DNA from 3 places in the Micromonospora sp. NBC_00330 genome. Region 3 is predicted to be linked to each of the others. Evidence: riboswitches for the same ligand, from Rfam matches in the RefSeq annotation. Region 3 holds a riboswitch; each other region holds the start of a gene.
What was found. A riboswitch is a leader RNA that binds a small molecule or an ion and turns the genes downstream of it on or off. The one in region 3 is predicted to bind cobalamin.

Region 1: linked by a shared signal. The riboswitch ahead of cobN (cobaltochelatase subunit CobN) and the one ahead of OG598_RS13955 (ribonucleoside-diphosphate reductase subunit alpha) in region 3 are both predicted to bind cobalamin.
Region 2: linked by a shared signal. The riboswitch ahead of OG598_RS06695 (acyl-CoA thioesterase) and the one ahead of OG598_RS13955 (ribonucleoside-diphosphate reductase subunit alpha) in region 3 are both predicted to bind cobalamin.

The regions. Positions count from the first base shown of each region.
Region 1 is NZ_CP108012.1:2,177,355-2,181,537, forward strand. Features, by position in the region: gene OG598_RS09540 (maleylpyruvate isomerase N-terminal domain-containing protein) at 1-67, shown strand, start outside; gene OG598_RS09545 (hypothetical protein) at 64-783, opposite strand; gene OG598_RS09550 (RNA polymerase sigma factor) at 776-1,357, opposite strand; gene OG598_RS09555 (hypothetical protein) at 1,486-1,821, shown strand; cobalamin riboswitch at 2,037-2,213, shown strand; gene cobN (cobaltochelatase subunit CobN) at 2,472-4,183, shown strand, end outside.
Region 2 is NZ_CP108012.1:1,518,040-1,522,222, forward strand. Features, by position in the region: gene OG598_RS06690 (copper resistance CopC family protein) at 1-1,547, opposite strand, end outside; cobalamin riboswitch at 1,679-1,892, shown strand; gene OG598_RS06695 (acyl-CoA thioesterase) at 2,090-2,536, shown strand; gene OG598_RS06700 (zinc-dependent alcohol dehydrogenase family protein) at 2,651-3,637, shown strand.
Region 3 is NZ_CP108012.1:3,104,072-3,108,254, forward strand. Features, by position in the region: gene OG598_RS13955 (ribonucleoside-diphosphate reductase subunit alpha) at 1-1,853, opposite strand, end outside; cobalamin riboswitch at 2,046-2,262, opposite strand; gene OG598_RS13960 (enolase C-terminal domain-like protein) at 2,693-4,090, shown strand; gene OG598_RS13965 (FadR/GntR family transcriptional regulator) at 4,098-4,183, shown strand, end outside.

The sequences.
Region 1 (4,183 bases), 930 kb from region 3:
CCTGGAGACCACCGGCGACACCGAGCCGATGGAGCAGCTCGCAGACTGGGACCCCAACGCGTACTAGCCCAACGAGCGCGCGATCTCGATCGCCTCGGCCTTGGTGAGGGTGCCCTCGAGCCGGTAGCTCACGTCGTCGTCCTGCCAGATCAGGGTCGAGGCGGCCAGTCGGGCGGTCTCCCTGCGGATCCCGCCCGCCCGGTCCACGTAGGACAACACGTGTGGGCCGTCGACCCAGACGGCGAAGTCGCCGTTGACCTGAACCCAGTTCGCGCCCGGCGGGGTGACCTCCTTGTGGAAGGCCAGGTCGAGGCGACCGTCGAACGCGTCGACGCGCAGCGCGCCCCCGTCGTAGAGCAGCGTCGCCACCCGGTACCGGCCCGTGGCGTCCGGGTCGGCCACCAGCACCTGCTCGGGTGTGCCCAGCATCGCCGGCAGGCGGATCGGGAACCGCACCGCCCGTTGCGCCTCGTCCAGGGCGACGGCCCGCTGCCCGGGCAACGGCGACGCGGTGCCGGCGGGCCGCGTCGGGGCGGGCGAGGTGGCGATGCTGACCCCGGCGAAGCGCAGCAACCCCGTGACGACGTCGGCGATCGCGGCCCGCGTCGGCGGCAACAGCGCCACCAGCAGGGCCACGAGCGCCACCGCGGCGAGCGACCGCCACCGGCGCCTCCGGGGCGCGGGCGTGCCGAGTCGTACGCGCACGCGGGCGGTCACGTCGGGTGGATCGGGGGTGTCCAGCCAGGCGGAGAGGTCGCGCAGTTCGCGTTCGAGGTCACCCATGCCGGACCTCCTCACGGTCGAGCAGGCCGCGAAGCTTCGCCAGCGCCCGGGACGTACGCGACTTCACAGTGCCCCGGGGCCAGCCCAGAGCCGCCACCGTCTCCTCCTCGGTGAGATCGAGGAAGAACCGGCAGACGATCACCTCGCGGTCCCGTACCGGCAGTTGTCGCAGGGCCTGCACCAGCGACGCCCGGCGCTCCCCGGCGAGGACCGCGCCGACCGCGTCATCCTCGGCGACCTCGGACGTCGGGTCCGCTGCCGCCGCCCGCAGGACGAGCCCGTCGCGCCGACCACGGGAGCGGTGCAGGTTGCGGGTCTCGTTCGCGACGATCGCGAGCAGCCACGACCGGAAGGACGCGTCACCCCGGTAACGTGACAGCTTCCGGTACGCCTTCACGAACGCCTCCTGGATGACGTCCTCGGAGTCCGAGCCCGCGCCGAGCAGCACCGCGGTCCGGTACGCGGACGCGGTGTGCCGGGCGACCAGGAGGTTGTACGCCTCCAGGTCACCTGCCCGAGCGCGGGTGACGAGCGCCTCGTCGTCCAGGGGAGCCTCCGTTCGGATCACACTCATGACACCGCCCACCCGCCGTGGGTTCCACAGGGATTTCCCGGCGCAGGTCAGCTCTCTCCCATCCGGCGTGCAGCGTATTGCCAGGAACCGGTGCTGCACTGGAGGGACGTCGAGGAGAGGGGCGGGGCATGAGCTGGTTCAACCGCCGGTCACGGGGTGCCGAGGCGACCCCGACGAAGCTGGACCGGGAGGCGACCCGCGACGACCTCGCGGCGCTGGAGGCGTTCGTGGCCACTCGGCGCGGGGTGGAGTTCTACCTGGAACCGGAGACGACCGCGACGGACACCACTGTGGTGGCGATCGCCCACGACGGCGAGTGGATTCGCCGCCGTACCGGAACGCCCCGCGCGGCCGGTTCCATCGCCCGCAAGCACGCGGTGCCACTGTACGAGGCGGCGCGCACCGGCTACCCGGAGCGGATGCGGACCTGGAGCCGGGCCCACCCGGAACGCCACGCCCGCTGATCGGCTGAATCGTCTACGACATCAGCTCCAAAGGGGCCGCCTGAACGCTCCGCCCCCCGGCCACGGGCCCAGTCCGCGAGGCCGATCAACCAGTTCGCCCAGCCCGCCGTTGCGGCGAGAGGCATCACCCGCGCGCCGATATTTCCGCAGGTCAATGTGGTGAGCGTGGTCGGGTGGTGGTGGGGTCCGCGTTGACCGGTGGCGCGGCGGTGTGGCAGCATTCGCGGCCTGACGGCAGTGAAGGAAGTCGGTGCGAATCCGACGCGGTCCCGCCACTGTCACCGGGGAGCGATCCCCCCTCGTGAGTCACGGCCGTGTGTCTGCGGTTGGAAGGCCGGGGGAGAGCGTTGATCCGGAAGCCAGGATACTTCGGCCGTCGGGACGTACCCCAGGGCGTGGACACCCGAGGAGGACCCGATGACGCACGGCGTCTCATTCATCGACGATTATCGTCGTATCGCGCTGCAGGCAGTGCGTTCCAAGGACACCGGCCACCGGCACCGCTGAGCTGATCGCCCGGCGCTGACCGGCCCCGACGCATGCGTCGGGGCGCTGGTCGCGCGGGCCGTCGTACCGGCCGACGCCGTACCCACCCGCATCGCCCCGGTCGCCCCCGTGAGGGCCCAGGGCGTCACTTTCCGGAGCCTGCCGTGCGCATCCTGCTGCTGTCCACCGCCGACACCGACCTGCTGGCCGCCCGCGCCAGCGGCGCCGACTACCGGCTGGCCAACCCCGCCCGAGTCACCGCCGAGGAGGTGCCCGCCCTGCTCGACGGGGTCGCCCTCGTCGTCGTACGCCTGCTCGGCGGTCGGCAGGCGTGGCCGGACGGCCTCGCCGCGGTACTCGCCACCGGCGTGCCGACGGTAGTGCTCGGCGGTGAGGCGCTGCCCGACGCGGAGCTGATGGCCATCTCCACAGTGCCGTCCGGGGTGGTCACCCAGTCGCTGGCGTACCTGGTGGAGGGCGGCCCGGACAACCTGGGGCAGTTGGCCCGGTTCCTCTCCGACACGGTGCTGCTCACCGGCGAGGGGTTCGCCGCACCCGCGCCCACCCCGGCGTACGGCGTGCACGGCGAACACCCCGCCGACCCGGATCGGCCCACGGTGGGGATCGTCTTCTACCGGGCGCATGCCCTCGCCGGCAACACCGACTTCGTCGACGTGCTCGCGGACGCGGTCCACGACGCCGGCGGCAACCCGCTGCCGATCTTCTGCGGCTCGTTGCGCGGGCTGACCGCTGGCGCCGGCCCGCTCGGGCTCTTCGCCCGCTGTGACGCGCTGCTGGTCACGGTGCTGGCGGCCGGCGGCGCGGTCGCCGCCGACGCCTCCGGTGGCGGCGACGAGGACGCCTGGGACGTCGGAGCCCTGGCCGCCCTGGACGTGCCGGTCATCCAGGCGCTCTGCCTCACCAGTACCCGCGCGCAGTGGGCCGACAGCGACGCCGGCCTGTCCCCGCTGGACGCCGCCATGCAGGTGGCCATCCCCGAGTTCGACGGCCGGATCGTCTCCGTGCCGTTCTCGTTCAAGCAGATCGACGCCGACGGGCTCTCGGTCTACGCCGCCGACCCCGAGCGGGCCGCCCGGGTCGCCGGGATCGCGATGCGCCACGCCCGGCTGCGGTACGTGCCGCACGCCGACAAGCGGGTCGCCGTGGTGCTCAGCTCGTACCCCACCAAGCACTCCCGGGTCGGTAACGCCGTCGGGCTGGACACCCCGGCCTCGGCGGTCCGGCTGTTCGCCGCGCTGGCCGAGGCCGGCTACGACCTGGGTGACGCGCCACCGCCCGACGACGGCGACGCGCTGATCCACGCGCTGATCGCCGCCGGTGGTCACGACGTGGAGTGGCTCACCCCGGAGCAGTTGGCCGCCGCCGAGGCCCGTGTTCCGGGGTCGACGTACCAGCGCTGGTTCGACCAGGTCCCGGCCGAGCTGCGCGAACGGATGAGGGAGCACTGGGGTGAGCCGCCGGGCGAGCTGTACACCGAGGGCGCCGACATCGTGCTCGCCGGGCTGCGCTTCGGCAACGTGGTGCTGCTGATCCAGCCGCCCCGCGGCTTCGGGGAGAACCCGATCGCCATCTACCACGACCCGGACCTGCCGCCCAGCCACCACTACCTGGCCGCGTACCGCTGGTTGACAGCGCCGGTCGCGGACGGCGGCTTCGGCGCGGACGCCGTGGTGCACCTGGGTAAGCACGGCACCCTGGAGTGGCTGCCCGGCAAGGGCCTCGGCCTGGCCGCGGACTGCGCGCCCGACGCGGTCCTCGGCGACCTGCCGCTGGTCTACCCGTTCATCGTCAACGACCCCGGCGAGGGCACCCAGGCCAAGCGGCGGGCGCACGCCGTGGTCGTCGACCACCTGGT
Region 2 (4,183 bases), 1.6 Mb from region 3:
CCGGACAGGTCACGGCCCACCACGATCAGGTGCAACGGCTTGTCGTGGACGACCGCGAAGGTCGTTGCCGGCTGCCGGTCGGTCCCGACGATCCGGAACCGGTAGTCGGCGCGTACACCAGGCGGTTGGGACCGCTCCAGCGGTTGCAGGGTGTACCCACCGGCGCTGACCGTCGTGCCGGTCGCCAGCGTCGCGCCCGTCGCGTCGTCACCCCGATGCGTGTGCGGCCCCGTACCGGCCGGGTGTTGGTGCCCGTCGGTCGCGGAGCCCACCTGGCCCGAGGCGGGCGGTCCACCGGCTGACGGTCGTGCGTTGCCGGTCGCCGGATTCTCGTCGGCGGTGCCGATACGGGCCAACCCGAACCCGGCCAACAGGGCCACCACCAGACCACCGACGAACAGCGCCAGGTGGGTGTTGCTCAACCGGGACCCAGGCGTCGCGGCGGCGAGGTCCGTGTCGGCCCGCGGTCGGGGGTCGACCGCCGGCTCGCCGTCCGTGCTGGCGAGGGCCTTGGTCACCTGATCGGTGGGCATCGGATCGACAGCAACGTCCGTGCGGGCCGTGACGACCGTGTTGCCCTTGCGCGCCGCCGGCACGGTGGCGGGCCGCTGCTTGTCGCTCGCGGTACGCGCGACGACGCCGGTCGCCGCGCCGATCTTGCCAGCGCCAGCCTTGCCCCCGACGGCCTTGTCCTTGGCAGCCTTGCCGCCGACCGTCCTGCCAGCGCCGGCCCTGTTCGTGGCACGGGCGCCACCGCCGCGTCGACCGGAGGTCGCCCCCGAGGCACGGCCCCGGCCGGTGGGTGTGCCGGCGGATCGGCGACGCCAGACGACGAACCCCGCCACCGCCCCGACCGCCGCGACCGCCGCCGCCCAGCCGGCCCAGGCCGGTGCCCCGGAACCGCTCTCCTCGGTCGACCCGGTCGACGGGGCCGCCGCAGCCGGCGGGCTCGACGGATCGTCCGCTGTGGTCGGCACCGCCGAGGCCTGCCCGGACGTGTTGTGCTGCTCGGTGGCGGCCACCAGCGCCGGGTCCGGTTGGGTCGACGGCGGGCTCCACCCCTTCGGTGCTGCCGTCACCCGCCCGTCGTAGCGGAAGGTCAGGGTGCCCCGCACTGTATCGCCATCCGAGGCGACCGACAGGTAGCTCACCGAGTACTGGCCCTTGGCGGGCAGGTGGGCGACGGACACCACCGCGGGGAACCCCGTCGTGTACTCCCGTGGCTCGAACTGCCCGTTGACCAGGAAGTACTCCCGTACCGGCTTGTCCAGCGGCTTCGGCTCACCCTGCGACCAGCCGTTGTCGACACGGGCGCCGCCCGGGGCGGTGATCGTGAAGAACGCGTTGGCCGCGGCCTTCTCGGTGAAGAACAGCCGCACCTCCGTCAACGGCTCGCGCACTGTGGCGCCGCTCGCCGGTGTGGACGCGGCGAGGGTCCCGTGAGCTGCGGCGGGTTGGGCGGACGCGAGGAGGGCGACCGCCGAGGCGAGGAGGAACGCGAGGAGGCCCGAGACCACCCGCCCGCAAGTCTGGGGGAGACGACGCATCTGGATATCCTCACCCTCGCGAGACTTTTTTCAAGAGGTGACGATCTTCTTCCTCAGACGACAAAAGTTGACGATGAGGCCATCCGCCGCCCCGGCAGGACGCCCCGGATGGACACATTCCCTGGCCAGCTATGCTCGCCGGCGGCGCTGGTTCGCCCCGTCGTGACCGGCGGGGCGTCGTAAGAGGGAACCCGGTGAAAATCCGGGGCTGCCCCGCAGCGGTGAGTGGGAACGACCGCCGTCATCAGCACTGGGCCAGTGGCCTGGGAAGCGACGGCCAGTAGGGGACCGGCGCGACCGGTCAGGCCCGCGAGTCCGAAGACCTGCCGGCGCCGCGTACACAACCGTGTGCGCTGCCGTCGGCCTCGCGGGTGGGCTGAGCGGGTGACGGGCCGTGCGTGTGGCGCACGGCCAGATCCTCGCCAACGTGTGTCCGCGACCCGGCGGTGTGGTTTCCCGAGGGACGGACTACCGCTGTGCACGACACCACCACGATCCCCGGCCGAGCGCCGTCGGCGTCGCACCTGACCCTTTCGCAGATCATGGACCAGCACCACACCAACCTGATGGGTACGGTGCACGGCGGCCGGATCCTCAACCTCATCGACTCCGTCGCCGGTGTGGTCGCCGCCCGGCACTCCGACGGGCCGGCGGTGACCGCCGCCATCGACGAGACCGCGTTCCTCCGCGCGGTGCGGGTCGGCGACGTCGTGCACGTCGACGCCCGGATCACCTGGGCCGGCCGCAGCTCGATGGAGGTGGCCGTCAAGGTGACCGCAGACCGGTGGGACCGGGCCGTGCCGCCCACCGACGTGGCAACCGCCCACCTGGTCATGGTCGCCATCGACGACGACGGCCAGCCTCGTACGGTGCCGCCGCTGCTGCCGGAGACCGATGCGGACCGGCGACGGTACCGCGAGGCGGAGATCCGCCGGAAGCACCGGCTGGCACTGCGGCGCGCGCTGCTCGACGGTGCCGAAGACGACTGACCCGCGCGCGGTCCGCCCGTCGCAGCGCGGGCGCGGTCCGAGGAACCCGCCCCGCCACCTATCCGGTCGGATAGCGTCCACGTGACGCCTCGATCACGGAGAGTGTGGATTGCCATGCGTGCTGCGGTGCTGCGGGAGTTCGACGTTCCGCTGACGGTCGAGGAAATCGATAAACCCACCCCCGAGCGCGGGCAGGTGCTGGTGCGGATCGTCGCCAGCGGGGTCAACCCGCTCGACACGAAGATCCAGGCCGGAAAGGCCGCGCACGCGCGGGTCGAGCTGCCTGCGGTGCTCGGCCTGGACCTTGCCGGCGTCGTCGCGGCGGTCGGCGCGGAGGTGACCGGCTTCGAGCCGGGAGACGAGGTGTACGGGCTGTGCGGGGGCGTGGGAGACCTCCAGGGTTCGCTTGCCGAGTACGCCGCAGTAGACGCCCGGCTGCTGGCCCGCAAGCCGAACACCCTCTCGATGCGGGAGGCCGCCGCGCTGCCACTGGCGGCGATCACCTCCTGGGAGGGGCTCGTCGACCGGGCCGGGGTCCGCGCCGGGCAGAAGGTGCTGGTGCACGGCGGCGCCGGCGGGGTCGGTTACGTGGGCGTGCAACTCGCCCAGGCGCGAGGCGCCGAGGCGTACGCCACGGGCGGGCCGGCGAGCATGCGGGTGATCGAGAGCCTGGGCGCCGTGCCGATCGACTACACCACGAGCAAGGTCGAGGAGTACGTCGAGAGGTACACCGGCGGCGAAGGGTTCGACATCGTCGTCGACAACGTCGGTGGCGCGACGCTCGACGCGTCGTTCGCGGCGGTACGCACCTACCAGGGGCACGTCGTCAGCGCGCTGGGCTGGGGCTCACACTCGCTCGCCCCGCTGTCGTTCCGCGGCGCGACCTACTCCGGCGTGTTCACGTTGCTGCCGATGCTCACCGGGCGGGGCCGCGAACACCACGGCGACATCCTGCGTGAGATCGCGGCGCTGGCCGATGCCGGTGCCCTGCGCCCCCGGCTGGACGGGCGCAGGTTCACGCTCGACACGGTCATGGACGCCCACCGGCTGGTCGCCGACGGCGCCGCCGAGGGCAAGGTCGTCGTGGACGTCGCCGGTTGACGACGATCCGTTCGTTCCCGCGGAGTGCCCCCCGGTTCTCCACAGCGGTCGACAACGCCCTATGTCGTCTGGTGGGGGAGTGTGCGCAGGTCAAGGCGGTAAGGAGCCATTGGTTGGCCTGGCCTTGCGACTGGGAGCAACCTGGGTGCAGGTTGGCGAAGAGGTCTCCGCTTTCGAAGTGCTCAGCGACGACGGGCAGGGACGAGAGCTTTGACCTGTGGTGATGCGGTCTAGCGGTGTGGCGTGACCCCCAGTAGAGGCCGAAGTGGTCAGGCGTCGCTGCTTCCGGGGGGGCCGGCTCGTAGACGCCGAGCGCCATCTGATCGCTGGAGGCGCAGATGGCGGCAGCTCCGTTCAACCTGGTGCCCGTCGAGGTATACGAGCGACTCGTCTCGAGGCCACCCAAGCCCTTCTTCGATTACCATCAGCGCGGCGGTGGCTAGTACTCCAGCCGCGCTCGTTAGGTCAGGATCGTTCGGTGGCCGGTGCGAGCCCGGTTAAGGGGAGCAGGTGGGGAGCAACAGGGTGTCCTGAACGGCCTTGAAG
Region 3 (4,183 bases):
AGGTTGGACACCTGCGGCTCGATGCACTCGTAGCACCCGGCGATCGAGGCGATGGTCGCGGTCGGCGCCACCGCCACGAGCAGCGAGTTCCGCAGCCCGTACGCCTCGACCCGCTCGCGCAGCGCGTCCCACCGCGCGGTCTGCGTACCCTCGACACCCCACAGGTCGGGCTGGAGCTGGCCCCGCGCGGCCCGGGTCTGCGGGTACGCCGGGTGCGCGCCGAAGTCGCGCGCCAGGTCGACGGACGTCTCCAGTGCGGTCAGGTACAGCTCCTCGCTGATCCGGGTGGACAGCTCCCGGGCGGCCGGCGAGTCGAACGGCAGCCGCAGCGCGAAGAAGACGTCCTGTAGGCCCATCAGCCCGAGTCCGACCGGCCGCCAGCGGGGGTTGCTCGCCGCCGCCTGCGCGGTCGGGTAGTAGTTGATGTCGATGACCCGGTCGAGGAACGTCACAGCGGTCCGCACCGTGGCGCGCAGCCGCTCCCAGTCGATGCCGCCGTCGGCGAGGTGGGCGGCGAGGTTCACCGAGCCGAGGTTGCACACGGCGGTCTCGGTGTCGCTGGACACCTCGACGATCTCGGTGCAGAGGTTGGACAGGTGCACCACGTTGCCCGGCTCGGCGGTCTGGTTGCACAGTCGGTTGGCGGCGTCCTTGAAGGTCATCCAGCCGTTGCCGGTCTGGGCGAGGGTCCGCATCATCTTTGCGTACAGCTCCCGTGCCGGGACCTGCCGCACGTAGCGGCCCTGCGCCTCGGCCTCCCGGTACGCGGCGTCGAACCGCTCCCCCCACAGGTCGGGCAGCTCGGGCACCTCGTGCGGGTCGAACAGCGACCACAGCTCGTCGGCCTCGACCCGGCGCATGAACTCGTCCGGGATCCAGTTGGCCAGGTTGAGGTTGTGGGTGCGCCGGGCGTCCTCGCCGGTGTTGTCCCGCAGTTGCAGGAACTCCTCGATGTCCGGGTGCCACGGCTCCAGATAGACGCAGGCAGCGCCCTTGCGCCGGCCGCCCTGGTTTACCGCGGCGACGCTCGCGTCCAGCGTGCGCAGCCACGGCACGATCCCGTTGGACTGCCCGTTCGTGCCCCGGATCAGCGCTCCGCGGGAGCGGACCCGGGAGTACGCGATGCCGATGCCACCGGCGAACTTGGACAGGTTGGCGACCTGGGCGTACCGCTGGTAGATCGAGTCCAGCTCGTCGAGCGGGGAGTCGACCAGGTAGCAGGAGGACATCTGGGTGTGCCGGGTCCCGGAGTTGAACAAGGTCGGTGAGCTGGGCAGGTAGGCCAGGCTGGACATCAGCCGGTAGAAGTGGACCGCCTCGTCCGCGGTCCGGGACAGGCCGCAGGCCACCCGCAGCAACCAGTACTGCGGGGTCTCCAGCACCAGTCGGCTGGTGGGGTGGCGCAGCAGGTAGCGGTCGTACACGGTGCGCAGGCCGAAGTACTCGAAGCGGCGGTCGCCGTCCCTGTCGATGGCGTGGTCGAGCGTCGCGGCGTGTGCGGCGACGAACGCGGCGGTGTCGTCGCCGATCAGGCCCTCGGCGTGGCCGACCCGGATCGCCGCGCTGAACGAGGTGATGCCCTGTCGACGCACCTCCTTGTCGACGTAGCCGGCCAGCAGCCGCGCGGCGAGGCGCGAGTACTGCGGCTCCTCACCGATCATCTCGGCGGCGGTCTGGATGGACAGCCGGTCCAGTTCCGCAGTGGTCGCGCCGTCGTAGAGGCCGCTGATGGTGCGGGTGGCCACCCGCATCGGGTCGACGTCGGTCAGGTCGTCGGCCCACCGCTCGACGGCCCGGACGATCTTGTTCACGTCCACGGGTTCGGTGCCGCCGTCGCGCTTGCGGACCTGCATCGGCGTCCGTCGCGCTGTCGCGTCGCCGCTGGCCGGGACTACCTCGGTGACTGTCACCACTCGCTCCTCGGAGTTCGAGACCTGGTGGCCCGGACGCGAGGAGACAGACACCGACGGACGCCACGCCAGCCCGGCGTGGGTCAGGTGGCGTCAGCCGTCCCACGCGGCCTCGGACCGCCGCCCACCCGGGTGCGGGTACGCGGCGCGCTGGCAGGTCTTCGGACTCGCGGGCACGACCGGGCTCGCCGGTCTCCTACTGGCCGTCGCTTCCCAGGCCGATTGGTGGCCCAGTGCTGATGACGGCTGTCGTTCCCACTCACCGCTGCGGGACAGTCCCGGATTTCCACCGGGTTCCCTGTTGCCTCGACCACCCTGGATGAGCGGCCGAACCAGCTGCGTTCGACACCATATATAGGGACGCAGCCGTTGTCACACCCCACATGTCGGTCTCGGGCGTGTCGGCGGCGACTCGGTGACCACCGTCACCGCCCCGGCCGACCACGCCACGCCGACCGACGCCGGACACCGGAGACGGGCTCTCCGCGCGGGTGTCGACAGTCGACAAAGATTTGACGTATCGAGGCCACGGTGCCGCAAGCCACACCCATACGCGGCCGTCAATGCCTCAGGGCGGGGTGGAACATCCAATCTCCACGACCCGCCACAGCCGCCACCTCCGCCCGCCAACCGGCACGATGGGCGGCAAGGCGGATCGACCCGGTGAGCCAAACATCATATGTCTGTGGGCCTGCAGTGATCGACATCGTTGACGTGCTGGAGCGGCCCTCCGTATACTCCCAGTGATCATCTGATCTTTAGCCTAGCCGGGCGAGGAGCGCATGCCGCAGATCACTGCCGTCACCGTCGAAGACGTCCGCTTCCCCACCTCCCTGACCGCTGACGGCTCAGACGCCATGAACAAGGACGGCGACTACTCGGCGGCCTACGTCGTCCTGCACACCGACGGCGTCGACGGCGCGGGCGAGCCACTCGCGGGGCACGGCCTGACCTTCACGATCGGTCGAGGCAACGACATCGTCGCGGCGGCGGCAGTCCACCAGGCGCAGCTTCTCGTGGGCCTGGACGTGGCGACGATGGCAGCGGACATGGGCGCCGTCTACCGCCTCCTCACCTCCGACTCGCAACTGCGCTGGCTCGGTCCGGAGAAGGGCGTCGTCCACCTGTCCCTGGCCGCCGTGCTGAACGCGTCGTGGGACCTGGTCGCCCGGCTCGCCGACAAGCCGCTGTGGCGGCTGCTCGTCGACATGTCCCCCGAGCAACTCGTCGACATCGCGGACCTGCGCTACCTGTCCGACGCGCTGACCCGGGACGAGGCACTGGCCATCCTGCGGGGCAAGGAGGGCACGAAGGCCGCCCGCCTCGCCGAGCTCGACCGGACCGGCTACCCCGCCTACACCACCTCGGCGGGCTGGCTCGGCTACGGCGACGACAAGCTGCGCCGGCTGTGTCAGGAGGCGGTGGACACCGGCTACGGCTACGTCAAACTCAAGGTGGGCGCCAACCTCGACGACGACATCCGCCGATGCGCTATCGCGCGGGAAATCCTCGGGCCGGATCGCAACCTGATGATCGACGCCAACCAGGTGTGGGACGTCGGTCAGGCCATCGAATGGGTCACCGCCCTCGCCCAGTTCACACCACTGTGGATCGAGGAGCCGACCAGCCCCGACGACATCCTGGGCCACGCGGCCGTCCGCCGCGCCGTCGCTCCGATCGGCGTCGCCACCGGCGAACACTGCCACAACCGGGTGATGTTCAAGCAGCTGTTCCAGGCCGAGGCCATCGACTTCTGCCAACTGGACACCGGCCGGTTGGCCAGCATCAACGAGATCGTCGCCGTGCTGCTGCTCGCCGCGAAGTTCGACGTCCCGGTGTGCCCGCACGCCGGCGGTGTCGGGCTGTGCGAGATGGTCCAACACGTGTCGGTGCTCGACTACGTCGCGATCTCGGGGGACCTCACCAACCGGGTCACCGAGTTCGTCGACCACCTGCACGAGCACTTCACCGATCCCTGCATCATCCGGGACACCGGCTCCGGCAGCGGATACGTCCTGCCCAGCCAGCCCGGCTACTCCACCCGGATGCGTCAGGAGTCGGTGGCGCTCTACCGGTTTCCCGACGGCCACTACTGGGCGGCGACAGACCCGACTACCGTGTCATCTCCGGAGGCGGCGTACGTGATCGCGGGTGGGAAGGCCACCCCCGCCGGCCGTTAGGGGGATCATGTCTCGCACTGACGAAGTGGTCAACGGCATCAAGCGGATGATCCTCGAAGGGCAGTTCAGGCCCGGGGACCGGTTGCCCATCGA